One region of the Streptomyces castrisilvae genome, then DNA from elsewhere that is predicted to be linked to it. Evidence: riboswitches for the same ligand, from Rfam matches in the RefSeq annotation. Region 1 holds a riboswitch; each other region holds the start of a gene.

The links. Region 1 has a riboswitch for cyclic di-AMP ahead of P8A18_RS12710 (transglycosylase family protein). Riboswitches for the same ligand answer to the same signal wherever they lie in the genome.
Positions count from the first base shown of each region.
Region 2: it holds a riboswitch for cyclic di-AMP, as region 1 does, so the genes downstream of both, P8A18_RS18050 (M23 family metallopeptidase) here and P8A18_RS12710 (transglycosylase family protein) in region 1, are expected to answer to the same signal.
Region 3: it holds a riboswitch for cyclic di-AMP, as region 1 does, so the genes downstream of both, P8A18_RS30580 (M23 family metallopeptidase) here and P8A18_RS12710 (transglycosylase family protein) in region 1, are expected to answer to the same signal.
Region 4: it holds a riboswitch for cyclic di-AMP, as region 1 does, so the genes downstream of both, P8A18_RS02440 (transglycosylase SLT domain-containing protein) here and P8A18_RS12710 (transglycosylase family protein) in region 1, are expected to answer to the same signal.

Region 1 is NZ_CP120997.1:2,982,135-2,986,413, forward strand. It holds gene P8A18_RS12700 (FtsB family cell division protein) at 50-520, opposite strand; gene eno (phosphopyruvate hydratase) at 653-1,933, opposite strand; gene P8A18_RS12710 (transglycosylase family protein) at 2,241-2,987, opposite strand; cyclic di-AMP (ydaO/yuaA leader) riboswitch at 2,992-3,159, opposite strand; gene P8A18_RS12715 (transglycosylase family protein) at 3,461-4,279, opposite strand, start outside.
Region 2 is NZ_CP120997.1:4,198,627-4,202,905, forward strand. It holds gene P8A18_RS18030 (NAD(P)/FAD-dependent oxidoreductase) at 1-45, shown strand, start outside; gene P8A18_RS18035 (SHOCT domain-containing protein) at 1-418, opposite strand, end outside; tRNA gene P8A18_RS18040 (tRNA-Met) at 586-659, shown strand; gene P8A18_RS18045 (PP2C family protein-serine/threonine phosphatase) at 843-2,006, shown strand; cyclic di-AMP (ydaO/yuaA leader) riboswitch at 2,218-2,371, shown strand; gene P8A18_RS18050 (M23 family metallopeptidase) at 2,383-3,618, shown strand; gene P8A18_RS18055 (PrsW family intramembrane metalloprotease) at 3,718-4,279, opposite strand, start outside.
Region 3 is NZ_CP120997.1:7,072,761-7,077,039, forward strand. It holds gene P8A18_RS30575 (alpha-galactosidase) at 1-1,540, shown strand, start outside; cyclic di-AMP (ydaO/yuaA leader) riboswitch at 1,832-1,991, shown strand; gene P8A18_RS30580 (M23 family metallopeptidase) at 1,995-2,936, shown strand; gene P8A18_RS30585 (SGNH/GDSL hydrolase family protein) at 3,119-3,973, shown strand; gene P8A18_RS30590 (STM4011 family radical SAM protein) at 3,991-4,279, opposite strand, start outside.
Region 4 is NZ_CP120997.1:634,977-639,255, forward strand. It holds gene P8A18_RS02430 (SpoIIE family protein phosphatase) at 1-1,075, opposite strand, end outside; gene P8A18_RS02435 (antitoxin) at 1,212-1,400, opposite strand; gene P8A18_RS02440 (transglycosylase SLT domain-containing protein) at 1,569-2,441, opposite strand; cyclic di-AMP (ydaO/yuaA leader) riboswitch at 2,445-2,629, opposite strand; gene P8A18_RS02445 (hypothetical protein) at 2,601-2,804, shown strand; partial or broken gene P8A18_RS02450 (ATP-binding cassette domain-containing protein) at 2,932-3,194, opposite strand; gene P8A18_RS02455 (hypothetical protein) at 3,546-3,833, shown strand; gene P8A18_RS02460 (2,3-dihydro-2,3-dihydroxybenzoate dehydrogenase) at 3,830-4,279, shown strand, end outside.

The DNA of each region.
Region 1 (4,279 bases):
GACTGCTCGAACCGCGGGTTCTGCAGAGGTACGGGGGTGGGGACGGCCGTCAGCCGCGGTCGGCGCTGTCGACGCCGTCCCAGAGGTTGGAGTGCCACGGCCCGCCGGACTCGTCCGGCTGCCCGTTGCGCTCCTTGACCGCGTCGGGGTCGACCACTGTGTAGCCGGTCTCCCCGGGAAGAAGGTAGTGCAGGTGCTCACGGGCCAGCCGCTTGATGTACGCGTCGTCCTGGAGCCGCGCCTTCTCGTCGCGCAGCTCCTCGGTACGTGTCTCGGCCTCCCGCGCCAGCCGCCGCTGGTCGGAGATCTCGTCGCGCTGCGACACGTACTGGCGCATCGGATACGCGAGGGCGACGATCAGCGAGCAGACGATCAGGGCCAGGAAGGCGGCCCGGCCGGTGAGCCGGGAGCGGCGGGCCTGCCGGCGGTTCTGCGACCGGTAGACGCGGGCGGCGGTCTGCTCCCCGAGCAGCCGCAGCCGGGTCGCGGTGGAGAACCGGTCCCGGTCCTTCGCGGCCATGTCTCCGCCTCCCCATTACGCACGTCCGTCCCCGCACACGGTACGGGACCGAGTGCGGGGACGGACGGAGGCCGGGGCACTTGACCCCGCCGGGCCGCCGGCGCCCTCGGGCGCGGCGGCCGGGCGGAGGTGTCAGCCCTTGAAGCGCGGGAACGCCGAGCGGCCCGCGTACACCGCGGCGTCGTCGAGGATCTCCTCGATGCGCAGCAGCTGGTTGTACTTGGCGACGCGGTCCGAACGGGCCGGGGCGCCGGTCTTGATCTGGCCGCAGTTCACGGCGACCGCGAGGTCGGCGATGGTGACGTCCTCGGTCTCGCCGGAGCGGTGGGACATCATGCACTTGAAGCCGTTGCGCTGGGCCAGCTCGACGGCGTCCAGGGTCTCGGTCAGCGAACCGATCTGGTTGACCTTGACGAGCAGGGCGTTGGCGGAGCCCTCCTCGATGCCGCGGGCCAGGCGCTCCGGGTTGGTGACGAAGAGGTCGTCGCCGACGATCTGCACCTTGGCGCCGAGCTTGTCGGTGATGACCTTCCAGCCGGCCCAGTCGTCCTCGTACAGCGGGTCCTCGATGGAGACCAGCGGGTACGCGGAGACGAGCTCCTCGTAGTACTCGGTCATCTCGGCGGCCGAGCGGGACTTGCCCTCGAACTCGTACTTGCCGTCCTTGTAGAACTCCGAGGCGGCCACGTCGAGCGCGAGCCCGATGTCCTTGCCCGGGGTGTAACCGGCCTCCTTGATGGCCTCGACGATGAGGTCGAGGGCGGCGCGGTTGGACTCCAGGTTCGGCGCGAAGCCGCCCTCGTCGCCGAGGCCGGTGGACAGGCCCTTGGTCTTCAGGACCTTCTTCAGCGTGTGGTAGACCTCGGCGCCCCAGCGCAGGGCCTCGGAGAAGGACTCGGCGCCGATCGGCGCGATCATGAACTCCTGGATGTCCACGTTGGAGTCGGCGTGCGACCCACCGTTGAGGATGTTCATCATCGGAACGGGCAGCAGGTGCGCGTTCGGGCCACCGAGGTAGCGGAACAGCGGCAGGTCGGAGGCCTCGGAGGCGGCGTGCGCGACGGCGAGGGAGACACCGAGGATGGCGTTGGCGCCGAGCGAGCCCTTGTTCTCCGTGGCGTCCAGGTCGAACATCGCCTGGTCGATGAGGCGCTGCTCGGTGGCGTCGTAGCCGACGAGCTCCGGGCCGATCTGCTCGATCACGGCGAGGACGGCCTTCTCGACGCCCTTGCCCTGGTAGCGGTTGGGGTCGCCGTCGCGAAGCTCAATGGCCTCGAACGCACCGGTGGAGGCGCCGGACGGAACAGCAGCACGACCCGTGCTGCCGTCGTCGAGGCCAACCTCGACCTCGACCGTGGGGTTGCCCCGGGAGTCGAGGATTTCCCGGGCTACGACGACGTCGATGGACGGCACGTGGCATCTCCTTCTGGGATATGACGCTGATGGTGCAGGGCCTCTTGGTCTCTTCGGCCTTGCGACAAGAGCCTAACCGGCCCGGCCGTCCGCGTCGGCCGGGCGCCCGGACCCTGGGACGAAAAAGGACCCAAGGGCGGGCACAGCCGGACATAGCGCCAGATATTTACTGGCCAGTAACTACAACAGTTGAACGATCACACCCCGCCCGGACCACAAAAAGCGGCATGCCCCGGCCCGGCACGCACGGGGGGAAGGTGCGCGCCGGGCCGGGGCGGCCTGAGCGGTCAGCGAGGAGGGACCGCGACTACTTCGTCAGGTGGAGCTGCTGACCCGGGTAGATCAGGTCGGCGTCCTCGACGATGTCCTTGTTCAGCTCGAACAGCTTCTCCCAGCCGCCCTCGACCCCGTGGTCGGCGGCGATCTCGCTCAGGGAGTCGCCGGCGACGACCTTGTACTCGCCGTCGCCCTTCTCGACCTTCCCGCCGGCCGGGGTGGTGACGGTCTTCCGCTCGGCCTTCTTCGGCGTGTCCGAGCGGTCCGAGCGGTTGGTGGCGGGCGCCTCGGTGCGCTCGGTCTTCTTCGGCTCGGACTTCTGGACCGGCGCGGACTCCTGCTTCGGAGCGGTCTCGGTCTTGGCGGCACCGGAGCCGGTGTCGACGCCCGGGTCGACGCCGTCGTTGCTCAGGTTGCCGGCACCGGCGCAGGACCAGGCGCCCGGACCCTGGATGGCGAGGAGCTTCTCGGCGGTGGCGATCTGCTGGGCCTTGGTGGCCAGGTCGGCGCGGGGCGCGTACTGGGTACCGCCGGCGGCGGCCCAGCTGGACTGGGAGAACTGCAGGCCGCCGTAGTAGCCGTTGCCGGTGTTGATGGACCAGTTGCCACCGGACTCGCACTGGGCGACGGCGTCCCACGTGGCGACGGAGGCGGCGGAGGCGCCGGTCGCGCCCATCAGCGGCACGGCGACGGCGGCACCGGTGACACCGACGAGCGAGGCGATCCGGACGAGCTTGGACGGGCGACGGTGCTTGTTGCCCTTGCTGTTGAGCAGCATCGAGACTTCTCCTCACCGACGCCTGCGAGGTGAGCTGTCGGGTTCGGGCCAAGTGAGTTGCCCGGCCGCGCCTCTGGCGCGACTTCACCCCTAGCCGGTCCTGATCGTCTCCCGACGATCCGGCCCAGCGCTTACCTGGGTCCCCCGCTCCTGCCTACGGCGCTTTACGCGTCTGTTCCCTTCGACCGACGGCAGGATTCGGCGTGACGGTCGACGGGGCCCGCGGTGCGAGCGGTTCTGACCGTAATCACACGTAACCCTCATATTCAAAGATGGACATACCGGATAATCATCCCGTATGAGCATCCGATGAACCCTCATTTACGCAGGTCGGAACGGATGCGGAGGGACCTCCCGGACAAGATGCGTGAGTTCACGCAAAGAGACCCATGTCTCACTTGGTCAAAAGTGGGACATGGGCCTCTTAAACCCCCCAAAAATCGGGGTGTCTTCAGCTGTTCATCGGACCGTGGTCACTGGGCGTCAAGCCCCAGGTCAAGGTTCTGGCCGGGCAGGATGAGGTCCGGGTCGGAGCCGACCTCGTCCTTGTTCGCCTCGTACAGCCCGGTCCAGCCGCCGGGCAGCTCCTGCGCCTCGGCGATCGCCCACAGGTTGTCGCCGGGCCGGACGGTGTACGTGCCGTCAGCTTCCCGCGCTCCGGTGTCGCGTGCCTCACCGTCACCCCGCGAGGCGTGCCGGCCCGTGTCGCGGCCGCTGTCCGCCTCGGCCGTGTCGTCGGGCGCCGGGGTGCCCCGGTGCTTGCCGCCCGTCTCCCTCGCACCGTCCGAGGAGCCGGACGGGTCGGTGGAGGGGGCGGTGGACGGGTCGGCGGAGGCGGAGGGGTCGGCGGACGGCGCGCCGGACGGGTCGGCCGACGGGGAGGTGGACGCCCCGGCGCCCCCCTTGCCGTCCTGCCCGCCATCCGCCTTGCCGTCCTTCTTGCCCGCGCTCTTGTCCGCGGCGTCACCCGTGGCCCCGCCGGTCGCGTCACCCGAGGCCGAGGCCGAGGGCGTGCGGGACGCCCCCGAGGACGCGTCGTCGGCCGGGTCGGCGCCCAGACCGGCGTCCAGCCCCGCGTCCGCGCTCCGGGAGGGGCTGTCGGAGGGCGTGGCCCCCGGGCCGGTGTCAGCCGGGCCCGAGTCCTTCGTGAGCCCGGAGACGACCGCACAGCTGGGCCACGCCTGCGGCCCCTTGGCGGCCAGGACCTTCTCGGCCACGGCGATCTGCTGCGACCGGCTGGCGAGGTCCGCGCGCTCGGCGTAGGACTCACCGCCGTACGCCTTCCAGAGCTC
Region 2 (4,279 bases), 1.2 Mb from region 1:
AGACCAGGATCCTCGACTTCGCCCGCTGGTACTCCTCCTCGGTGAGCGCGCCCTTGTCCTTGAGGTCGGAGAGCCTCGACAGGTCCTCGACGTGGCTGCCCCCGCGGGTGCCGTCCCGACCGTCCCGGCCGTCCGTGCCGGCCGCCTCTCTCACGTACGCCTTGAAGGCGGCCTCGCGCTCCTTGGCCTCCCGGGCGTCGCGCTTGCTCATGGACCTGCCGCGGGCGACCACGTAGATGAGAACGCCCAGGTAGGGCAGGACCAGCACCAGGATCAGCCAGCCGGCCTTGGCCAGGCCACCGAGGTCGTGGCTGCGGAAGACGTCCATGATGACCCGGAAGAGCAGGAAGAGCCACATGATCCAGAGGAAGAACCAGAGCATCGTCCAGAACAGGTTGAGCAGCGGATAGTCGTCCATCGTCCACTCCCGGAGCCGTGCCGAATGGCTGAATCTGAAACCAGTCATATCACCACATTCACCCCATTGCTCGTTGATGTGGAGCGAGGAGGTCCGCGCATCCGCCGGGGTGGGGCCGCTCGGTGGTCATCAAGGCCGTGAACATGCCGTAGAGTTGCATTCAACGACGCGGGGTGGAGCAGCTCGGTAGCTCGCTGGGCTCATAACCCAGAGGTCGCAGGTTCAAATCCTGTCCCCGCTACTGAAGGATCAGGCCCGGCACGCATGAAGCGTGCCGGGCCTGATGCGTTTCCCGGGGGCCCTCAGCCCCATCGCTAGCCCCATCGGCCGACGAGGAGTCGCCGTGCGGCCGGGATGCGGTGAGTCTGGGGAGTGGTGCGCGGTACCGTCCGCGGCCGTGGTGGCGCCGGGCAGGAGACCGCAGGTGGGGAAGTGGCAGCGACGGTGGCGGAGGCGCGGCGGCGTGCCGAACCGCCGGCTCGTCCGGACCCTGCCCGCCGCGATGATCCTCGTGGGGGTGGTGTTCGACTTCTTCACCCCGCCCGCCTTCACCGCCGTCCCGATGTTCGCGGCCGCCCCGCTGCTCGCCGCACCCTTCTTCGGCCTGGGCGCGACCATCCGGATCGGGGCCGCCGCGATGGTCGCCATGGTGGCCATGCGGCTGTACAGGGGGGCGCTGCCGGGTGTGGTCCCGTTCATCGAACTGCTCACCGTCTTCACGGTCTTCGTCCAGGCGTGCGTGATCAACCGGGTCGTCCAGCGGAGCAACGAGCGGCTGGCCTCCGCCCGGGTCATCGCGGAGACCGCCATGCGGGCGGTGCTGCCGACGCCGGCCGAGCGGATCGGCGGGCTGCACGTGGCCGCGCGGTACGAGGCGGCGCAGGCGGACGAGTTCGTCGGGGGTGACCTGTTCTCGGCGACCGACACCCCGTACGGCGTGCGGCTGGTGCTCGGGGACGTACGCGGGAAGGGGCTGGACGCGGTGGCCGCGGTGGCGGTGGTCATCGGGGCGTTCCGGGAAGCGGCCGAGCAGGAGAAGTCGCTGGAGGGGGTGGCGCAGCGGCTGGAGCGCGCGCTGGAGCGGGAGTCGACCCGGGACAGCGGCTTCGACACGTTCGAGGAGTTCGTCACCGCCGTGGTCGCGGAGATTCCGCCGGGTGCGCAACGGGTGCGGATCGTGAACCGAGGCCACCCCGAACCGCTGCTGCTGAGTCAGGACGGGGCGGTGGAGACGCTGACGCCTTCGGAGCCCGCGCTGCCGCTGGGCATGGGTCTGGTGGTGCGGCCGGACCGGGCGGACGAGTGGGAGCTGCCGGACGGGGGGACGCTCCTGTTCTACACGGACGGGCTGTCCGAGGCCCGTGACGCCGAGGGTGTCTTCTACGACCCGGTGGAGCGGCTGCGCGGACGGCTCTTCCCCGAGCCCGAGGAGCTGCTCTCCGCGCTCAGCGACGACGTGAGGCTGCATACGGGGGGCAAGGCGACCGACGACATGGCGCTGCTCGCGGTCCTGCGGCCGGCGAAGGGGCAGCCCGACCGGCGCAGGACGGTCAAGATCATCAAACGGGATGCCACCCTCCGTGACTGAAGGGCGTCGCTCCGCATAACATTTGACACACCGTCAGAAATTGGACGATGCCCGGATGGCAAGCAACTCGCCCGCTTCCACCCGGTTGTGTCCCGTAAAGTCCAGGCCAAGGACGTGAACGATCAGCGGGAACAGCTTGGAATCGGGCCCGCCTGTCTATTAACGTTCGATAACGCAGCGCGGTTGTCCCAGCCGCCGTCAGTGGCGGCACCGTGCGCGAGCGCCGAATTCCGCAAGGGAACCGGGGAACCACCTACATGGGGTGAATCGGGCATCTCTGTCTTCGTAAGAGGCGGAGGAGCCCGTAGGAGACCTTCCTGCTCCGAACCCGTCAGCTAACCCGGTAGGCGAGAAGGAAGGAAAGGAGTGCGCCCGCGTGGCGTCCAACAAGCCTGCCCCCGAATCCCCTTCCAGGTTCGTGCCCGAGTACGGCCCCGGCTTCGCCCCGGTCCCCGGCACCGCGTACGTCCCGGAGCAGGGAAGCGGCTACGCGACCGATCCGGGCAACGGCTTTGCCGGCGGCACCGTCTTTGCCGACGGCACCGGCCCGGACTTCGGCACTGGCCCCGACTTCGGCACCGGGCCCGACTTCGGCACCGGCTTCCGCGCGGACGCGGGTGACGCCGGTTCCGACCGGACCTGGGAGGAATGGAACCCCACCGAGGAGTCCGTCCGCCCCGTCCGAGGCAAGCACCGCGTCGCCAAGCAGCGCAATGGTCTGGCCCGTAGCTCCACCGTCCTCGGCGTCGGTGTCATCGCGGCCGTCGGCGCGGGTGGCATGGCCACTGCGCAGAGCAAACCGCCGGTCTCCATCTCTCTTCCCGATTCCATCGCGGACAATCTCCCCGACGCCAAGTCCCTCCCCGGCGTGGGCGCGTTGTTCTCCGGTGAGGCCGAGGCCGACACCCCGGCCACCGCGACCGCCGCCGCCCCGCTGACGACCGCCGGCATCACCACCGCCGAGGCCGAGCAGGGCACCACGGACGCCGGTGAGGCGCTGCGCGCCCGCATCCTCCAGCAGGCCGAGCAGCAGCAGGGCGCCGCCGACGCCGAGGCCAAGGCGGCCGAGGAGAAGGCCGCGGCGGAGAAGGCCGCCGCCGAGGCGAAGAAGCAGCAGGACGAGGCCGAGGCCAAGGCAGCCGCCGAGAAGAAGAAGGCGGAGGAGGAGGCGAAGAAGAAGGCCGAGGCCCTGCGCCTGGCCAAGCTCGCCGCCAGCTACGCCATCCCGACCTCCTCGTACACGATCACCTCGACGTTCGGCGAAGCCGGTTCGATGTGGTCCTCCGGTTACCACACGGGCCTCGACTTCGCGGCGCCGACCGGTACCCCGATCAAGGCCATCCACACCGGCACCATCAAGTCGGCCGGCTGGTCCGGCGCCTACGGCTACCGCACGGTGCTGGAGCTGGACGACGGTACGGAGCTGTGGTTCTGCCACCAGTCCTCGATCGGCGTCACCGTCGGCCAGAAGGTCACCACCGGCGACACCATCGGACGCGTCGGCGCGACCGGCAATGTCACCGGCCCGCACCTCCACCTGGAGGTCCACACCCCGGACGGCACCGGCATCGACCCGATGGCCTGGCTCCGCGCCCGTGGCCTGACCGTCTGACACCCCTTCCGCTCCGGCGCGCCCCCTCGCGTTCACACGCGCCGCGGCGCGCCCCCGCACGGCCGCTCCGCGGCCACCGAACCCCGGCAGTCCTGGCGCTCACCCCCCGACGTCAGGGCTGCCGGTCTGCTGTGGTGCGGTGTACGGCGGCTGCGCGTACGGCTGGTAGGCGTACGGCTGTTGGCCGTGGGCGCCGGGGCCGTACGGCTGCGCCGGGTACGCGTAGGGGCCGGGGCCGTACGGGCCGGTGGGCCCGCGCGCTCCGTACCACGGGTAAGGGCCCGGCGGCGGGGCGGCGCGGCGGGCGCGCACGCGCTGCGTGACCTGGGCGGCGTAGGCCAGGGCGGGGCCCGCGACATCCCGGCGCTGCCACAGGTGGTGCAGCAGCTCCAGCTCGCGCGCGGCGAAGTCCGGGTCCGCCGTGCCCCGGCGGACCTGCCGGCGCAGGAAGGCCAGGGACGTCGCGAACGCCTCGTACTCGGCGACCGTCCGCGCCGCCGCCCTGCCGCGCTCCCTGGCCGCGGCCGGTGCGGACGAGGCGGCGTGCGCCGGGTGGTGGCCGCCGTACGGGCGGACCGCTACCTCGTACCGTCGCCGCGCCGCGTTCCTCGCCAGGGCGCGGGCCCGCATCGAGGCGAGGGTGAGAGGTTCGGCGGGCGCC
Region 3 (4,279 bases), 4.1 Mb from region 1:
GTACGGGGAACACCTCCTGTCCAGCCGGCGCGGCCACACCGGCCACCAGGGCCTGCCCTGGCTCGCCCTGGACGCGGACGGCGCGGCCACCGAGGAGAACGGCGAGGTCTACGGCTGCGCCCTCGGCTGGTCCGGGTCCTGGCGCATCGCCGTACAGCGGCTGCCCGACGGGCTCGTACAGATCACCGGCGGCGCCGGCTACGACGACTCCGGGCTGCTGCGCCTCGCGCCCGGTCGGTCGTACACCAGCCCCGTCTTCGCCGGACTGTGGAGCGCGGCGGGCTTCGGCGGGGCCAGCCGCGCCTGGCACGCCTGGCAGCTCGCCCATGTGATCCCCGACGCTTCCGAGCCGCGCCCGGTCCTCTACAACTCCTGGGAGGCCACCCGGTTCGACATCGCGGAGGACCAGCAGCGGGCCCTCGCCGAGCGCGCGGCGGCGATGGGCGTCGAGCTGTTCGTCGTGGACGACGCCTGGTTCGGGCAGCGGGTGAGCGACCGGGCCGGGCTCGGCGACTGGACGCCGAACCCGGAGCGGTTCCCGGACGGGCTCGGCCCGCTCGCCCGGTATGTGCACGGGCTGGGCATGCGGTTCGGGATCTGGGTCGAGCCCGAGATGGTCAATCCCGACAGCGATCTCTACCGTGCCCACCCCGACTGGGTGCAGCACTTCCCCGGGCGGGAGCGGACGGAGTTCCGCAATCAGCTGGTCCTGAACCTGGCCCGCCCGGACGTGCGGGCGTATCTGTGGGAGCGGCTGGACGCGCTGCTGTCCACCACGCCGGTCGACTATGTGAAGTGGGACTTCAACCGCTGCTTCTCGGACGCGGGCTGGCCGGGCGCGGACTACCCGCAGCGGCTCTGGACCGAGCACGTGGACGGCCTGTACGCGCTGATCGACCGGCTGCGCGCCGCCCACCCCGCAGTCGCCTTCGAGTCCTGCTCGGGCGGGGGCGGCCGCGTCGACCTGGGCATCCTCTCCCGTACGGACCAGGTCTGGACGTCGGACAACACCGACCCGCTGGACCGCCTCGCCATCCAGGAGGGCTTCGGGCAGATCCATCCCGCCCGGGTGATGGCGGCCTGGGTCACGGACAGCCCGAACCTCCAGCTGAACGGCCGCTTCTCCTCGCTGCGCTTCCGGTTCGTGAGCGCCATGGCCGGGGTGCTGGGGATCGGCGGCGACCTCACCGAGTGGAGCGGGGCCGAGCTGGACGAGGCGCGCGGGTGGGTGGAGCTGTACAAGGAGATCCGCCCGGTCGTGCAGCTGGGGGAGCTGTACCGGCTGCGCGCGCCGGACAGCGGACTCGGCGCCGTGCAGTACGTGCGGGGCGCGGACACCGTCGTACTGATGTGGCTCCATGCCCAGCGGTACGGGGAGGAGCCGCCGGCCCTGCGGCTGCGCGGTCTCGATCCGGAGGCCACGTACACCTGCCTGGACACGGGGGCCGCGCACCACGGTTCGGTGCTGCTGCACCACGGCTTGCGCACCGGGCTGAGCGGGGACCTGGACGCGCGGGTGCTGCGGCTGCGGCGTGGGTGACGGCTACGGCATGTCCGTAATGTGGCGTTTTGCCGAACATGCCCCGGTTGCAAGGGAGATGATCACCCGCTCGTGAGCGGGATCATATCCGTGACGGTGTGTGGTGGCGGTGCGGTGGGGTAGTCCGTATGCCGCGCGGAAAGCCAAGATCCGTAATCCACGGAGTGTGACCGGAATTCCGCGCCGAATTTCCGGTGCCGAATCCCGGGCGGAACCCGTGGCTTGTTTCCGCCGTCCCGGCTCGCTTACGTTCCATGTCAATCCGGATGGAACGCCCAATCCTGCCGCCGTCCGGAATTCGCACCCACTCACCGTGTGGCAGGAGCGGGGGAACCAGGTAAGCCGCCGACCGGGAGAACCGGCCGGCTAGGGGTGAAGCCGCGCCAGCCGCGGCCGGGCATCTCCAGCCCGAACCCGACAGCTCACCTCGCAGGCGCCGGAGAGGAAACCCTTCATGCCCATTTCGGGTAAGCACCGTCGTCCCAAGTCCAGCACCATCGCCCGTGGTGTCGTCGCCGCGAGCGCCGGCGGAGCCGTCATCGCTCTTCCGCTGCTCGGCGCCACCGGTGCCAACGCCGCGGAGCAGGCCGCCCCGGCCACCTCGAAGTCGGCCGCCGCGCACAGCACCCCGGCCAAGTCCGCGAAGAGCGCCGGCACCACCACCTACTCCGTCGTCTCCGGCGACTACCTGTCGAAGATCGCGGCCGAGCACAAGCTCAAGGGCGGCTGGCACAAGCTGTACCAGGACAACCGCGACGTCGTCGGCGAGAACCCGAGCCTGATCTTCCCGGGCATGAAGCTGACGCTCGGCGCCAAGTCGGCCGCGACCGCCTCCACCACCCCGTCGAAGGCCCCCGCCCGGACGGAGGCGAAGGCCGCCCCGAAGACCGAGGCCAAGACGACCGGCACGAAGACCACCACGGCCTCCGAATCCTCCTCCGGCGCCTCCGCGTCCCAGGAGGCCCAGGCCCCGGCCGCCCAGGACAACGCCTCCGGTTACGTCCACCCGGTCCCCGGCAACCACACCACCGCCTACCGCGCCTCCGGCGCCAGCTGGTCCAGCGGCAGCCACACCGGCATCGACTTCCCCGTCGCCACCGGCACCAGCGTGAAGGCCATCACCTCCGGCACCGTCGTCACCGCCGGCTGGGGCGGCGCCTACGGCAACGAGGTCGTCATCAAGCACGCCGACGGCCACTACTCGCAGTACGGCCACATGTCCTCGCTCTCCGTCTCGGCGGGCCAGACCGTGACCGCGGGCCAGCAGATCGGCCTCTCCGGCTCCACCGGCAACGCCACCGGCCCGCACCTCCACTTCGAGGTCCGCACCGGCCCGGCGTACGGCTCGGACATCGACCCGATCGCCTACCTGGCGTCGCACGGGATCAACGTCTGATCCAGCAGGACCGGCCCGCTGAACCGGGCCGCGGCAGGACAGAGAGGGGCGGTGCGCGGCGGCGCACCGCCCCTCTGCTTATTCCCCCTTTACCGAAACCTGACCGGGTGGTTTATCTCACCACCCGTCAACCCCTTATTACGGTCGCGTAGGTCACATTAAGGGGTGCAGGATATGCGCTTGTGGCAGACGATTCGAGAAACATCCAACAGGGCGTCATCAACCGACAGGGCGCCATCGGGTCGTACGCGGCGATTGGCGACAGTTTCACCGAGGGAGTCGGCGACCCCGGCCCGGACGGAACGTTCGTCGGCTGGGCCGACCGGCTCGCGGTCCTTCTCGCGGACCGGCTCCCGGAACCCGGCACGGCAGCGGACGCCGAGGTCTCACCCGTTCCCGCGCACGGGGATTTCCGGTACGCCAATCTCGCCGTACGAGGACGCCTCCTCGACCAGATAGTCGAGGAGCAGGTGCCCCGCGCCAAGGAACTCGCCCCCGATCTGGTGAGCTTCTGCGCCGGCGGCAACGACATCATCCGGCCCGGCACCGACCCCGACGACGTGGCCGAACGCTTCGAGCGCGCGGTCGCCGACCTGACCGGCTCGGTCGGCACCGTCATGATCACCACCGGCTTCGACACCCGTGGCGTGCCCGTGCTGCGCCATCTGCGCGGCAAGATCGCCACCTACACCGCCCACGTACGGGCCATCGCCGACCGCTACGACTGCCCGGTGCTCGACCTGTGGTCGCTGCGCTCCGTGCAGGACCGGCGCGCCTGGGACGGCGACCGGCTGCATCTGTCGCCCGAGGGGCACACCCGGGTCGCGCTGCGCGCCGCCCAGGTCCTCGGACTCGACGTGCCGGCCGACCCGGACCAGGAATGGCCGCCGCAGCCCCCGCGCGGCACCCTGGAGGTCCGGCGCGACGACATCCACTGGGCGCGCGAATACCTCGTCCCGTGGATCGGACGACGGCTGCGCGGCGAGTCCTCCGGGGACCACGTCGAGCCGAAGCGGCCGGACCTGCTGCCGCTCTGACAGAACCGTCGCTGTCCTCAGCCGCCCGCCGCGGCGGCCGGGGACAGCGGCAGCGCGGCCGGTACGCGCTCCAGCACCCCGCCCGCGAAGACGTCGTACAGCGGCAGCGTCTCCAGATGCACATAGCCGATGTGGCAGTCGCAGACGGCGAGCGGGCAGGCCCTCGGCCCCAGCGCCCGGCGGTAGCTGCCGTCGTACAGATTGCCCAGCTCGGCCCGGACGAAGTGGCAGCGGCGCACCGTCCCGTTCCCGTCCACCGAGATCACCGACTCACCGGTCCGGCAGGGCAGCCCCGCCGAGCGGTGC
Region 4 (4,279 bases), 2.3 Mb from region 1:
ACGCGGGCAGGACCTCCCAGAACACCCGCCCGACCAGTTCGGCGCGGGCCCGGCCGAGCAGCTCCTCGGCCAGCCGGTTCAGGTAGGTGATCCGGCCGTAGCGGTCGACCGAGAAGATGCCGCGCGGCAGCCGGTCGGCTGCCTCGGGGACGACCGGGCCGATGCCCAGGTCCACCAGGAAGCCGGTCAGGTGCCCGCCGGGGCCGGCGTCCTCGTCCCGGCGCCCGGAGACCTCCAGCAGGTGGGAGCGCCCGTCGGGGCCGCGCAGCCGCATCCTGCGGACGACGGGGCCCGCCGAGCCCGCCGCCTGCCGGGCGAGCGCCCACAGGCCGTACACGTCCTCCGGGGCGAGCCTGGCCGCCAGGGCCTCGATGGTGCCGGGGAAGCCGCCGCGGCCGGTGCCGAGGATCGCGCCGAGGCCGTCGTCCGCCCTGACGGCGCCGGTGTCGAGGTTCCACTCGAAGCGGCCGATCCGTACCGGCGGGGAGCTCTCGGCGGGCAGCTGGACGGGCAGCGGCTCCTCCTCCCACTCCAGGCAGGTGCCGCCGTCCGCCAGGCCGGTCAGGGCGGCGCCCAGCTCATCGGCGATGTCCTGGATCCGGTGGAGGTCCTCGGGCCGCACCGGCTCGTCCCCGGTCGCCGCGCGCAGGACGACCAGGACACCGATGGGTGCGCGGCCGCGGAGGACGGGTACGTAGAGGGAGCCGAACGGGAAGGGCAGACCGGCCATGAGCTGCGGGAAGCGCCGCATGGCGTCCTCGGCGTCCGAGAGGTAGACGGGGCTGCCCGAGCGGAAGGCCTCGGCGACCGGGAAGGGCCGGTTCACGTGCATCCGCCACCAGGGGCGGAAGAGCGGGCCGGGCAGTCCCGCCAGAACGGCGAGCCGCAGCAGGCCGGGGGTCCCGGAGCGCAGGTAGACACCGCCGGCCTGTCCGCCGACGGCTCCGACGGCGTTCACGACGGACTGGGCGAGCACCAGCGACAGATCGTCCGGTGCCCGGCCGTCCCGCAGTCTCCCGGACGGGGCGTCGCTCGGGCCGAGCGGCGTCCGCCCGGCCGCGCCGTACCAGGTCACCCAGCCAGCATGCTCCCGGGGTGCCGGTCGGCGCACGTCGGACGCGTCCGGTCCGGGCGGGGGCACGGGGCATGCGGGGGCGTGCCCGAGCGGTGGACGCCTTGATCCTGCGTCCACCGCTCAGGAGTGCCGGTGCCTACCGCTCGTCGTTGCGCGGGTGGCTGTCACCGAGTTGGTCATTGAGCTTCTTCTGGGCGGAATCGACCTGCTTGCCGTACTTCCCACCGGTCCTCTTGTCGACGAAGTCGCCGCCCTTCTCGACTCCCTGGCGGGCCTGGTCCGGATGCCCCTTGATCATGCCCTTGATCTTGTCGAGCATGCTCATGACTGTCCTCCTTGGAACGCTGACCATCCCAGCATCCACGCGTTGCCCGGCTGCCGCACCCCGGGGCGGGCGGTCCCGCCGGCAGCCATGCGAAAAGGGGTGGAAGGAAGCGTGTCGCTTCCTTCCACCCCTGCTCACGACTCCGCCCCGAGCGCGGGGCCGCTGAGATCAGTAGGCGCCGAAGACGTTGTCCATCGAGCCGTAGGTGGCGGCGGCGTAGTTGCACGCGGCCGTGATGTTGGCGACCGGGTCGTAGATGTCCATCGAGGTGCCGGGCACGTGGTAGGCGTCGAAGGTGGGCTGGATCACCTGGAGCAGGCCCTTGGAGGGCGTGCCGGCGACAGCGTTGGAGTCCCAGTTGTTGATCGCGAACGGGTTGCCCGAGGACTCGCGGATGATGTTGCGGTAGATCCCGTCGTAGCTGCCGGGGATGCCGTTCTCGGCCATGACGGCGAGGGATTCCTTGATCCAGCCGTCGAGGTCGTCGGTGTACGCGGTGGCCGTCTGCGTCTCGGTGGCCGCGGCGGTCTTCTCGGCGACGGGCACCGTCGTGCGCTCCGAGCGGTCGGCACGGTCGGCGCTCTCGGTCCGCGTGGTGGTGTCGGCCTTCTTCTCGGCGGTCTCCGCCTTGAATTCGCTCTTCGTCGCGGCCTTGGGTGCGGCGGCCTGCGACGTGGCACCGATGGTCAGCTTCAGACCCGGGTGAATGAGGTCGGGGTTGCTGCCGACGACGTTCCGGTTGTCCTTGTACAGGCGCTCCCAGCCACCGCTGAGGGAATGCCCCTGAGCGATCTTGTAAAGGGAATCGCCGGACACCACGGAATAGGTGGTGGGCGTGGCCTTGCGTACAGCAATTTCCTTGCCCGCGACGGACGTCGGGGTGGCGGCCTTTTCGGTGACGGCGGTCTTCGCGGGGGCCGCGGAAGCTGTTCCGGCGGTCATCAGGGGGAGCGCGAGAACGGCTCCGCCCGCGCTCACGGCGATGAAACCGCGGGTCAGGGACGTGGACTTGGCACGACGGTGCTTACCCGGGAAGGGCATGGCGCATTTCCTCTCCGCCGCCTGCGAGGTGAGCTGTCGGGTTCGGACTGGAGATGTCCGGCCGCACATGGCGACTTCACCCCTAGCCGCTCCGGATACCGGACCGGCGGCAAACCTGGGTCCCCCGCTCCTGCCGTACGTGAGTGGTCGGGTTCCCGGATGGCGGCAGGATTCGGCGTTCCATCCGGATTGGATGTCGGTGACCGTAAGCGAGAAACGACGGCCGGAACAAGCCCGGAATTGGTGATCACAATTGTTTTGCAAGATCAATCAAAGGAAATGCTCATCATCGGCGGCGCCGACGGAAGTCAACTTTCTTGGCGCGTCTGGGAACCGCGACACCGGATCATGCGTCAGGGATGACAAACGTGACGCTGGCCACTGCGCCCGAAAGGGGCGATTTACCCGGTGTTCACACCTTTAGGCACCATTAAATACCCCCGAAATGCCCCTTTTTGGCTTTTGATCCATAAGTGGGCAATTGGGACATCATGGCGTGGCCGGGGCCGAGGGCGCCGGTGGGTTCGCCGAGCAGGGTGAGCGGCGTCCGCCGGGCGAGGACCCTCGCGAGCCGGCACCGCCGGCACTGACCGCCGGAGAGCCGGCCGACGCGTTCACCGCGCCCGGTGCGGGGCGGCGGAGCCGGGCGGTGGTGCGCAACAGGGTCGACTTGCCGCATCCGTTGGGGCCCACGACGGCGACGGCCTGTCCGGCGGGCACGGCGCGACCGACGTCCGCAACGACGGGGCGCCCGGTTCGCCGGTGAGGCGGTGCCGGGTGCCGCCGGCCGAGCTGGCGCCGATGACGAGGGAGAGCGGAACGAGGGGCGGCGGCGGGAGTACGAGCCCGATGGCCGCCCAGCGGACGAAACACCCTTCCCTCAGCAGGATTTCACTGGAGCGGGTCCTTGATTTGGGCCGTCCCCCTTGCACGATCGACATATGGTTAGCCTAACCTAAGTGTCCCGAGCGGATTTCGGCGGCTCCCGGGGCACATCCCTGCCCTGAGACGACGTCAATCGCTCTGTACCGCTCCCCTGTCGGTTGCTACGGAACGCCCGCCCGGACCCACTCGCCCCTCGCATACACACGGAGATCCCAGGCCATGGCGCCGCATCCCACCCCTTCCTCCCGTCGTCTCCTGCGCCCGGCCGTGGCGGTCTCGCCGGCCGGCTTCAGCGGTCTCGCCCCGAGCACCCGCGGGCCGTCCGGCAAACCGGACGCGTCCGCCCACGCGGGCAAGGCGACGACGACTCGGGTGACGGATGCGACCGGAACGGCGGTGAGCGTCCACCAGGCGACCGTGATCGACGGCACCAGGTGGACGAGCCCCGGCGGCGCGCAGGCGGCCGTCTCCGTGCGCGACGACATCCGGAAGGCGATGGTCAAGTGAGCACCGCCCAGGAACTCAGCGGCCGGCTGGCCCTCGTGACGGGAGCGGGCCGCGGCATAGGCGAGGCGGTCGTGCGGGTCCTCGTCGAACGCGGCTGCCGGGTGCTGGCGACCGACGTGGACCGCGAAGGCATCGACGCGCTCGCCCGCGAACACGGCGGGAGCGTCGTCGCGCGGGTCCTCGACGTCACGGACGCGGCGGCCGTGGAGGCCCTCGTCGCCGATGCCGAGGAGACCGTCGGCGCACTCGACATCGCGGTCAACGTCGCCGGGATACTGCGCTGTTCGCCGGTCGGCGAGCTGACGGACGAGGACTGGGCGGCGACGTTCGCCGTCAACACCAACGGGGTGTTCCACGTCTCGCGGGCCGTCTCGCGCCGGATGGCAGGGCGCGGCGCGGGCAGCATCGTCACGGTCGCCTCCAACGCGGCGGGCATACCCAGGACG